Regions from separate parts of the Synechococcus sp. EJ6-Ellesmere genome, predicted to be linked through region 1. Evidence: riboswitches for the same ligand, from Rfam matches in the RefSeq annotation. Region 1 holds a riboswitch; each other region holds the start of a gene.
What was found. Region 1 has a riboswitch for cobalamin ahead of KBY78_RS15025 (HupE/UreJ family protein). Riboswitches for the same ligand answer to the same signal wherever they lie in the genome.

Region 1 (3,266 bases):
CACCCGGGCCATCGGCCGCCGGCGCAGGGAGGCATCGCCATTGAGCACGAAATGGCGGCCCGTGCGGCCCGCCAGCAGCCCCAGCATCAGGCGCATGGTGGTGCCTGAATTGCCGCAGTCGAGCACATCATCGGGCTCCTGGAGGCCATCGAGGCCGACCCCCTGCACCAGCACCGGCTCACCGGCCTGGATCGGACCGATCGAGACCCCCATGGCCCTCAGGCAGGCGGCGGTGCTGAGGGGATCTTCGGCGGGGAGCAGGCCCTCGATACGGGTCTCGCCTTCGGCGATGGCACCGAAGAGCAGAGCCCGGTGGGAAATCGACTTATCGCCCGGCACCCGCACCGTGCCGCGCAGGCTGCGCTCCCGGCCAGCACCGGCATTGGAGCCCAGGGTCAGGGGGCTGCCGGGAGCGGGGGCGACGGCCATGCGATGGAGTGGCGAGGCGAAAGGGGAATCGGGGGAGCCTAGGCCTGAGCTTCCGCTGGAAACGCCGGCGACTGCGAGCCATTGAGACGATCACCCGCATCCCCCAGTCCGGGCACGATGCGGAAGGCCTCATCCAGCTCGGGATCGATGCAGGCGGTGTACACGCTGAGATCCGGGAAACGCTTGCCGAGGGTCGCGAGCCCGGGGCTGGCTGCCAGGGCCGTGATCACCCGCAACCGCTGACCGCTCACCCCCCGGGCCTCCAGGCGCTCCAGCACCTGGATCAGGCTGCCGCCAGTGGCCAGCATCGGATCGAAGACCATCACCCCCACCCGCTCGCCGATCCTCTGCGGCAGCGCGTCGAGGTAGCAACTGGCCTCGCCCGTGCGCTCATCCCGCACCAGGCCCATATGGGCGACCCGGGCGGAGGGCAACACTGCCTGGGCTCCGGCCCACAGCCCCAGGCCAGCACGCAGCACCGGCACCGCCAGCACAGGCACCGACGGGTCCACCACCATGCCGTCGGTGACGGCCAGAGGGGTCTGCACCTGCAGGGATCGCTGGGGCAACCAGTCGCGTACGGCTTCATAGGTGAGCCAGCGACCCAGCTCGGCCATGGCGGTGGCGAACAGCGGCGAGGGGGTGTCCTGATCCCTCAGCAGAGTGAGCCAGTGGGCGATCAGGGGGTGGGGTGGAACAACCACCCGCAGCGACATGCTCATGTGCCATAGCTTGAGCCGTCACGCTACGTGCGCCGTGCCGTCTGCTCTTCGGGTGTCCAGGCCCCACCCTTCTCTTGGGCAGCGCATCCACCGACGCTGGTGGTCGCTGCTGGCCGGACTGATCCTGCTGATGGGCAGCTCGCTGCTGATGGGGGTGGGGAGCGCCGCTGCGATCACGGCACCGGAGCTGCGGGGCCAGCGTGCCCTGCAGGATCTTCAGCCCGACATGCACGGCCGTGACCTGCGTCAGCAGGAGTTCCTCAAAGCCTCAATGGGCGGCTTCGACCTCAGCGGCAGCGATCTGCGCGGGGCGGTGTTCAACTCCAGTGATCTCACCAACACCAACCTGAGCGCAGCCAACCTCGAAGACGCCGTGGCCTTCGCCACCCGCTTCGATGGGGCCGATCTGAGCGGGGCTGTACTGCGCAACGCCATGCTCATGCAGAGCCGTTTCACCGGTGCCCAGATCGAGGGGGCCGATTTTAGCGACGCCGTGCTGGATCTCTCCCAGGTCAAGGCCCTCTGCTCCCGCGCCGATGGCGTCAACCCAAGCACTGGGGTGTCCACGGTCGAAAGCCTGGGCTGCCGGTAACATTCGGGTCCGGTTCCGGTGGTGAACAGCCACCGGGGGCAAGGGGGAAAGTCCGGTGTGAGTCCGGCGCTGTCCCGCAGCTGTGAAGCCCGTGCTCCGGTCGACAACCGCCGCACGAGCCAGTCAGAACACCCGCCGGTACTCCCTCTCGTGCCGGCGCGGACCAGAATTCCAGACCATGACCTTCCTGTCACGGGATCCGGCTCGGCTACGGCAGCCAGCACGGCACTCCCGATTCTCTCCCCGACCCAACCAAAACATCCCTAACGGAGCCAGCTTTAGGCCCACCCCCGGGAATCTGATCACCCTGGCCGGGCTGGTGCCCCTGCTGCTGCTCTCGCTGCTGGCTGCTCCCGCCTCGGCCCACCACCTGATGGAGGCCTTCGGACTGAGGGAAGGGGCCATGGCTGGTTTCCTCAGTGGGCTGGGCCATCCCTTGCTCGGCCCTGACCATCTCCTCTTTCTGCTCAGCCTCGGCCTGGTGGGGCTGCAACACCCTCTGCGCTGGGTGATCGCCCTGCTGGCGATCGGCCTGGGCTCCACCGCCCTGGGCCTGGTGCTGCCTGTGCCGCCCGGCAGCGAACTGCTGGTAGCCCTCTCGCTCGTGGCCACCGCTCTGGTGGTGCTGGGCCGCTGGCCACGCTGGATCCTGCTTCCCGCCATCGCCCTGCACGGCAGTGTCCTCAGCCAGCCAGTGCTGGGCTGGTCGTTCTCAGCCCAGGTTCTCTATCTATTCGGGCTTCTGATCAGCCAAGGGGCCCTGCTGATCACGGCCGTCACCCTGGTCCGCTCCTGGGCCCGGGGGCTTGAAGCCGCCAACCTGCGACTGGTGGCCGGGGTGATGATCGGCATCGGCGCCACGTTCGCCTGGACCCAGCTGGTGCCCTGACGATGGCAATCCCCACCGCAGTCCCGCCGGCCCCGCTCGCCAGCCGGCGGCTGCCGGTCACCGTCGTGACCGGTTTTCTGGGCGCCGGCAAGACCACGCTGCTGCGCCAGCTGCTGCTCCACAGCGGACAGCGCCTGGCAGTGCTGGTGAATGAGTTCGGCGAAGTGGGCATTGATGGAGCCCTGCTGCGCAGCTGCGGCTTCTGCCCCGAAGACGAGCTGGAAGGTCGGCTGGTGGAGCTGGCCAACGGCTGCCTCTGCTGCACCGTCCAGGACGAGTTCCTGCCCACCATGCAGATCCTGCTGGCCAAGGCCGATTACCTCGACGGCATCGTGGTCGAAACCAGCGGTCTGGCCCTGCCCGAGCCGCTGGTGCAGGCTTTTCAGTGGCCTGAGATCCGCACCCGCACCCGCGTCAATGGCGTGGTGGCGGTGGTCGATGGCGAAGCCTTGGCTCAGGGCAGCGTGGTAGGCGACCCTGCGGCCCTGAAGCGTCAGCGCTCGGCCGACCCCAGCCTCGACCACCTCAGCGACCTCGAGGACCTCTTCCGGGATCAGCTGGCGGCGGCGGACCTGGTGCTGATGAGCCGGGCCGATCGGCTCGATGGTCCCCAGAGTGAGGCCGTTCAACAACA
Region 2 (3,266 bases), on a different contig from region 1:
CTCGATCAGGTTGGTCAAAGCCTGAAAAGCCCAGTCGCTCGGCCTGACGTCGGAGAACTGGGTGATGCTGGTGACCTGCTCCTGGGTGGCGTATCGGTTCACACCCGCCATGTCGAGGTTCTCGGCGTGGGACGCCAGCGGAGCCGCCAGACCGACAACGATGAGCGTGGAGCGCAGAGAAAGCATGGAACAGAGTCTCAAGAGCACCGCCGGGCTGGCGGCTTGCTCGAAATAATCACTCATGTCTCCACCAACTCGCGAGCACTGGAGACCATGGTCATGGTTTGGACACCACAGCCAGGCCGTCGCCCCCGGCCACGGTTTCGTCCCTCGCGCATTTGCTCGCCATCGGCCTTGTTCCAGGCAGCTCCTCTGGGAGACGTTCCGCCGCCGTGGCACCGCTGCGGCTCTGGCGCCCACCAGATTCGGTGCCAGTGGATGCCCTGCTCCGAACACCCCCATTAGGGGCACGCCTGGGGCCTGGGTGAAAGATCCAGGATGGAATGCAGCGGCCTGAGACTGATGGCTCGAACCAACTGGCCATGGACCTTGCTGGCCGGTGTCGCCCTGGCCCTGGCGCCGATGGCTGCCTGGGCCCATGCCGATCCGCACCCCGGTGGTGGGTTCGTGGCCGGTTTTCTGCATCCGATCAGTGGCCTCGATCACGTGGTGGCGATGGTGGCCGTGGGCCTCTGGGGTGCGGTGCTCGGCCCGCCAGCTTTGTGGGTGCTGCCGGTGGCGTTTCCGATGGTGATGGCTTTCGGAGGGCTGCTCGGCCTTCTGGGGGTTCCGATTCCGGGGGTGGAGATCGGCATCGCCGTCTCAGGTCTGGTGATGGGCCTGATGGTGCTGTTCGAGCTGACGCCGCCGCTCTGGTTGGCGGCGCTGATCGTGGCCGCCTTTGCGGTGTTCCACGGCCATGCCCACGGCGCTGAACTGCCCGACGGCAGCAACGCCTTCCTCTACAGCCTGGCCTTTGTACTGGCGACAGGCCTGCTGCACCTGGTGGGGATCCTGCTGGGCGAGACGCGTCGCTGGCCTGGAGGACGACGCTTCGTGCAGGGGGCCGGCGGTTGTGTGGCCTTGGTGGGGCTGTGGTTTCTGGAGCAGGCCCTCACATGACTCTGCCGCTGGCCCATCTGGCGCCCACTGGCCTGGGCCCCTGGGGGGATGGGATGGCCCGGCTGTTCCTGGAGCCCACGGATCTGCTGCTCGTGATCGGCCTGGTGCTGCTGAGCGTGCAGGCCGGCAGACCCTACGGCGATCGCCTGCCCTTGCTGCTGCCGCTGGCCTGGCTGCTGGGAGGCCTGATCGGTCTGACTCTGCCTTCGGAACTGCTGCTGGCGCTGTTGTGCACCGCCTTGGTGGCTGGGCTTGGGTTGCTCGTGGCCCTGGAGGTGCGGCTGCGGCCTGTGGTGCTGTTGCCTCTGGCTGCCGTTCTGACCTCGCTGTTCGCCCTCGTGGCGGGCTCGGCACTGGCCGGCCATGCGGGAGCTCTGGCGGCCCTGTTGGGGGAGACCGTGGCCATTGCGGTGCTGAGCACCCTGCTTTCCCTGCCCCTGGCCCCTCCGCATCGCCGTTGGCTGGCCATCGGCTTGCGGGTGGGTGGCAGCTGGATCACCGCTGCATCCCTGCTGATGCTGGGCTGGCTGATCCGCCACCCCCAGTAATGCCCACACGGCCACGGCGCCACACAATGGAGGCAACGGTTCCAGCGGGTCACTCCCTGGAGGCAACGAGGAAAGTCCGGTGGGGTGCAGGTTCGTCCTGAGCCGAATCCGGCGCTGTCCCGCAGCTGTGATGGGGGCCCTGGCCCCTTCAGTCAGAACGCTCGCCGTGCACAATCCCCGGCGCGGACCGGACCTCTCGATGACCCAGACCTTCTCGGCCAGAACCCTGGCCCTGTTCGGCGGTGCGGCAGCCCTGGCGCTGCTGCTCGATCAACCCGCTCAGGCCCATGGCATCGCCCACGGCGGCATCGGGGCGGGCTTCCTGCACCCCATCAGCGGCACCGATCACCTGTTGCTGCTGATCGGTGTGGGGACTGCTGCCTCCTGCATCTCCGGCCAACTGCTGCTCTGGGCCCTGGCTGGTGCCGTTGGCGGCGGCATGTTCGGGGCGATGGGCGGCACGTTGCCGGCCCAAGAATTTCTCGCAGCCCTGGCGATCAGCGCCGTGGCGGTGCTGGTGCTGCGATGCCTCCACTCGCAGCAGAGCCCCCAGTTGGGTGCCTGCGCCGCCCTGGTGACCGCAGCGGTGGCGGTACACGCCATGCTGCACGGCCTGGAAGCTCCGGCCGACGGCTCCGCCCTGCTCTGGTGGCTGGGGGCCTTCAGTGGCTCAGTGCTGGTGAGCGGCGGCAGCTTCCTGGCGCTGCGGCGTCTGCCCTTGGCCTGGACCCGTGGCGTGTGCGTGCTGCTGGCTCTCTGCGGCGGCGTGGCAGCCCTGGGGCCAATCGGGTTACTGATGCGCTGAGCCGGAAGCGGAGATTCTTTGCCCGATGGGGGGAAGAGGATCACCATCCCCCCGATCCCCCTCGCCGCTGACCGCGCCCACCACGCCGCTGCAGATCCGCGCCTATGAGGCGGCCGACTGGCCCGCGGTGTGGGCCCTGCTGGAGCCAGTGTTCCGCGCTGGCGAAACCTTCCCCCACGACCCAGCCATCTCCGAGCCGGAGGCCTGGGCCCTGTGGGTGGAGCAGAGCCAGGCGGTGATGGTGGCCATCGCTGCCACAGGTGCCGTGGTGGGTACCTACTACATCAGGCCCAACTCCCTCACCCTCGGCGCCCATGTGGCCAATGCCGGCTACGTGGTGGCCGAGCACTGCCGCCGCCAGGGGATCGGCAGCCGCCTCTGCCAGCACTCGCTCCAGGAGGCCCGGCGGCTTGGGTTTCGGGCCATGCAGTTCAACCTGGTGGTGAGCACCAACACCGCCGGCATCCGCTGCTGGCGGCAGAACGGCTTTCAGATCATCGGCACCCTGCCGGGGGCCTTTCGCCACAAGCAACTGGGCTACATGGATGCCTATGTGATGGTTCAGAGGCTGGTGGAGGGACCTGCCACATGAGAGTGGTGACGTTGCGTCTGACTTAAATCCCTCAGATTCATTGCGACACAACTTCATTGCAACACAACAGCCTTGAGGATTACTGGAATTCGTGAAGTGCAGCTCTGCTGAGGCATGTGCTTGCCTGCTCCAGCTTCATTGGATGCCAGGCGTCGAGCCGTCGATCTTGTTGAGCTGAATGCCCAAGTAAGTGGCTTCG
Region 3 (3,266 bases), on a different contig from region 1:
GACCATCACCAGGGCGACCACGCCACAGCACCAACCGGCGCAGAACAGCGAACAGCCGATCGATAACCATTATCATTTTCATGTCGAATCCTGAGGGACCGACCCGAAGCCCCCACGCGTCGGGCTGCATCCTCCAGGCCACTGTTGAACCCTTCGCCACCGATGACCCACCCGTTGCTAGGCCTGGTCGCTCCCGCCTCCCTTGCCCTGCTGTTTCCTGTTGCCCCCCCGGAGGCCATGGCGGCTGAGCTCAACCTCGACGGCATCAACCGGTACGCCCAGAACTCCGTCAACACCAGCTGGGACCAAGTCACCAGCATCACCCAGTTCTCAGATGTGCAGCCCACCGAGTGGGCCTACCAGGCGCTCTCGAACCTGATCGAGCGCTACGGCTGCGTCGCTGGGTACCCCGATGGCACCTTCCGCGGCAGCAAGCCCCTGAGCCGCTGGGAAGCCGCTGCTCTGCTCAACGCCTGCCTGGACCGGATCACCGAAGTGACCGACGAGCTGCGCCGCCTGCTCAAGGAGTTCGAGAAGGAGCTCGCGATCCTGCGTGGTCGCGTCGACAACCTTGAGGCCAAAGTTGGTGAGCTGGAAGCGAACCAGTACTCCACCACCACCAAGCTCAGCGGCCTGGCCACCTTCGTGGTGGGCGCCAATGCCTTCAACGGCAGTGCCCGCAATCAACTCAACAGCGCCCGAGCCGAGGTGGGGGCCACTACTTTCTCCTACGACCTGCAACTCAGCCTCGACACCAGCTTCACGGGCAAGGATCTGCTGCGAACGATCCTGCGGGCTGGCAACTTCGGCGATTCGGCCTTCGGAGGAGCAGGCCCCACCGGCGGTCTCTCCGCCCTGGAAGTGGCCTTCCAGGAAGCGTCCGGTGCCGATTCACTCGGCATCGACAAGCTCTATTACCAGACCCCGATCGGCGGCAGTTTCACGGCCACCATCGGCGCACGCGTGGGCCAGGAAGACATGCTTGCTCTCTGGCCCAGTGTGTATCCCACCGACACGATCCTGAACGTGCTCACCCTCAACGGAGCACCGGCGGCCTACAACAAAAATCTTGGTCCCGGCGCCGGCCTGTGGTGGCAGAGCGGTGGCTTCAGTGTCAGTGGCAACTACGTGGCGGCCAACGGCAGCGTGGGAAATCCCAATGAGGGGGGCCTCGGCACTGCCGCCTCAGCGGGTACCGGCACGGTTCAGATCGGCTACGCCGGTGAGCAATGGGCCCTGGCCGCGATCTACTCCTCCATCCAGTCGGGAGTGGAGGTGCCTGGTGCCACAGCGTTCACGGCCTCGGCCTTCGGCACTCCCGGCAGCCACACGAAGGCCTTCGGCCTCAGTGGCTACTGGCAGCCGGCCAGCTCAGGCTGGTGGCCCTCGATCAGCGCTGGCTGGGGGATCAACAGCACCGCCAGCGATGGCCAGGATGAGGACGGGGAACTAAGCACCAGTCAGTCATGGATGGTGGGTCTGCAGTGGAGCGATGTGCTGCTCAAGGGCAACGCCGCCGGCATGGCGGTCGGGCAGCCTGTGTTTGCCACGGCCCTGCAGGGTGGAGCAACACCTCAGGATCAGAATTTTGTCTGGGAATGGTGGTACAGATTCCAGGTCAGCGATTCGATTTCGGTCACTCCGGCCCTGTTCTATCTGAGCCGGCCCCTCGGCCAAGGCACCCCATCAGGGGAGAGCTTCAGCCAGCTGGGAGGCCTGGTGAAAACCACCTTCCAGTTCTGAACAGCGCTGCTGGCCAGCCAGATCAAGCTGATGTCGAACTATTTCCCAACCCCTCCAATTCGCCCATGAATCCAACCTGAAGAGCCTATAGTTCAACGGAACGGTTCTGCAAGCGATCAGCCTGCAGAGGCAACAGGGAAAGTGCAGTTCGAGTCTGCCGCTGTCCCGCAACTGTGATTCGGGGGCCTGCCCCGATCAGTCAGAACACCTGCCGTTTCTCACAACCCAACCGTCTGATCTGCGAGATTCAGTTTGACGATTCCCCTGCCCAGGCTTACCAGTCTGCTGGCGATGGCTGCACTCAGCTTCGCCATTGTTCTCCTGTCTCCTGCCCCCGCGCAGGCGATGCACATCGCCGAAGGCTTTTTACCCGTTCAATGGGCCGCTTTCTGGTGGTTGATTTCGATTCCCTGCTTGCTACAGGGACTGCGATCGCTGAGTCGGATCACCAAAGAACATCCTGAGTTGAAGCTGTTGCTGGCCTTGGCCGGTGCCTTCACCTTTGTGCTTTCAGCTCTGAAACTTCCGTCGGTCACCGGCAGCTGCTCTCACCCCACCGGCACGGGTCTGGGGGCCATTCTTTTCGGCCCATCCGTGATGACTGTTCTGGGAGGCCTTGTGTTGCTGTTTCAGGCTCTGTTGCTGGCTCACGGAGGACTGACCACCCTGGGCGCCAACATGTTCTCCATGGCCATCGTGGGGCCGCTCGTGGCCTGGTGGACCTTCCGAGCTCTGTCCGCCGGCGGACGCACAGGCCTGGCCATTTTTGCAGCGGCAGCCCTGGCCGACCTTGCCACCTATGTCGTGACGGCCGCACAACTAGCTATCGCCTTCCCTGCCGCCAGCGCCGGTATAGGCGCGTCGTTCTTGAAGTTCAGCAGCATCTTCGCCAACACCCAGTTGCCATTAGCGATCACAGAGGGCCTGCTGACGCTGCTGGTGTGGAACTGGCTGCAGGCCTATGGCAAACCTGAACTGAAAACCCTTCAACTGATCCATCAGAAGAACTGAATCATGCTGAATCGTGTTGACAAAAAGCAAAACCAGCACAACTGGCGGTTGCTGGCTGGCGTGATCGCCCTATCCGCCTTTCCCGTGTTGTTCGTCTCCGGCGACTATTCTGGCTCGGATGGACAAGGCACTGAAGCGATCGCAACAATCAAGCCCAGCTATGAACCGTGGTTTCAACCCGTGGTGGAACTTCCCAGTGGCGAAATCGAAAGCCTGATGTTCGCAACCCAAGCGGCCCTTGGCGCTGGAGTCGTGGGCTTTGTGATCGGCATCTACCGGGGCCGAAGCATGGCGCAGAAACATTCTGAACCACCAACTTCATGAGTCATCGCATCGATGCCCTGGCCCATGGAAACCGTCTGAAAATCCTGCCCCCTGGCCACAAACTGGCCTTTGCTACAGCCCTGTTACTGCTGGCCCTGGTGGCACCACTAACAGTGCAATTAATCATCAGTTTTTGGCTGGCACTGTGGATCGTTGGCTACGCAGGAATCCCGCCCGGCATTTATTTG

Region 2: linked by a shared signal. The riboswitch ahead of KBY78_RS13080 (HupE/UreJ family protein) and the one ahead of KBY78_RS15025 (HupE/UreJ family protein) in region 1 are both predicted to bind cobalamin.
Region 3: linked by a shared signal. The riboswitch ahead of KBY78_RS09300 (energy-coupling factor ABC transporter permease) and the one ahead of KBY78_RS15025 (HupE/UreJ family protein) in region 1 are both predicted to bind cobalamin.

The regions. Positions count from the first base shown of each region.
Region 1 is NZ_JAGQBY010000169.1:3,199-6,464, reverse strand. It holds partial or broken gene KBY78_RS15040 (3-phosphoshikimate 1-carboxyvinyltransferase) at 1-429, opposite strand, end outside; gene upp (uracil phosphoribosyltransferase) at 468-1,151, opposite strand; gene KBY78_RS15030 (pentapeptide repeat-containing protein) at 1,282-1,743, shown strand; cobalamin riboswitch at 1,737-1,898, shown strand; gene KBY78_RS15025 (HupE/UreJ family protein) at 2,063-2,632, shown strand; gene cobW (cobalamin biosynthesis protein CobW) at 2,635-3,266, shown strand, end outside.
Region 2 is NZ_JAGQBY010000126.1:2,683-5,948, forward strand. It holds gene KBY78_RS13065 (iron uptake porin) at 1-186, opposite strand, end outside; gene KBY78_RS13070 (HupE/UreJ family protein) at 523-1,122, shown strand; gene KBY78_RS13075 (phosphoglycerate kinase) at 1,119-1,670, shown strand; cobalamin riboswitch at 1,690-1,854, shown strand; gene KBY78_RS13080 (HupE/UreJ family protein) at 1,870-2,475, shown strand; gene KBY78_RS13085 (GNAT family N-acetyltransferase) at 2,501-3,067, shown strand; gene KBY78_RS13090 (hypothetical protein) at 3,203-3,266, opposite strand, start outside.
Region 3 is NZ_JAGQBY010000072.1:8,046-11,311, reverse strand. It holds gene KBY78_RS09305 (iron uptake porin) at 163-1,743, shown strand; cobalamin riboswitch at 1,828-1,974, shown strand; gene KBY78_RS09300 (energy-coupling factor ABC transporter permease) at 2,035-2,754, shown strand; gene KBY78_RS09295 (energy-coupling factor ABC transporter substrate-binding protein) at 2,758-3,078, shown strand; gene cbiQ (cobalt ECF transporter T component CbiQ) at 3,075-3,266, shown strand, end outside.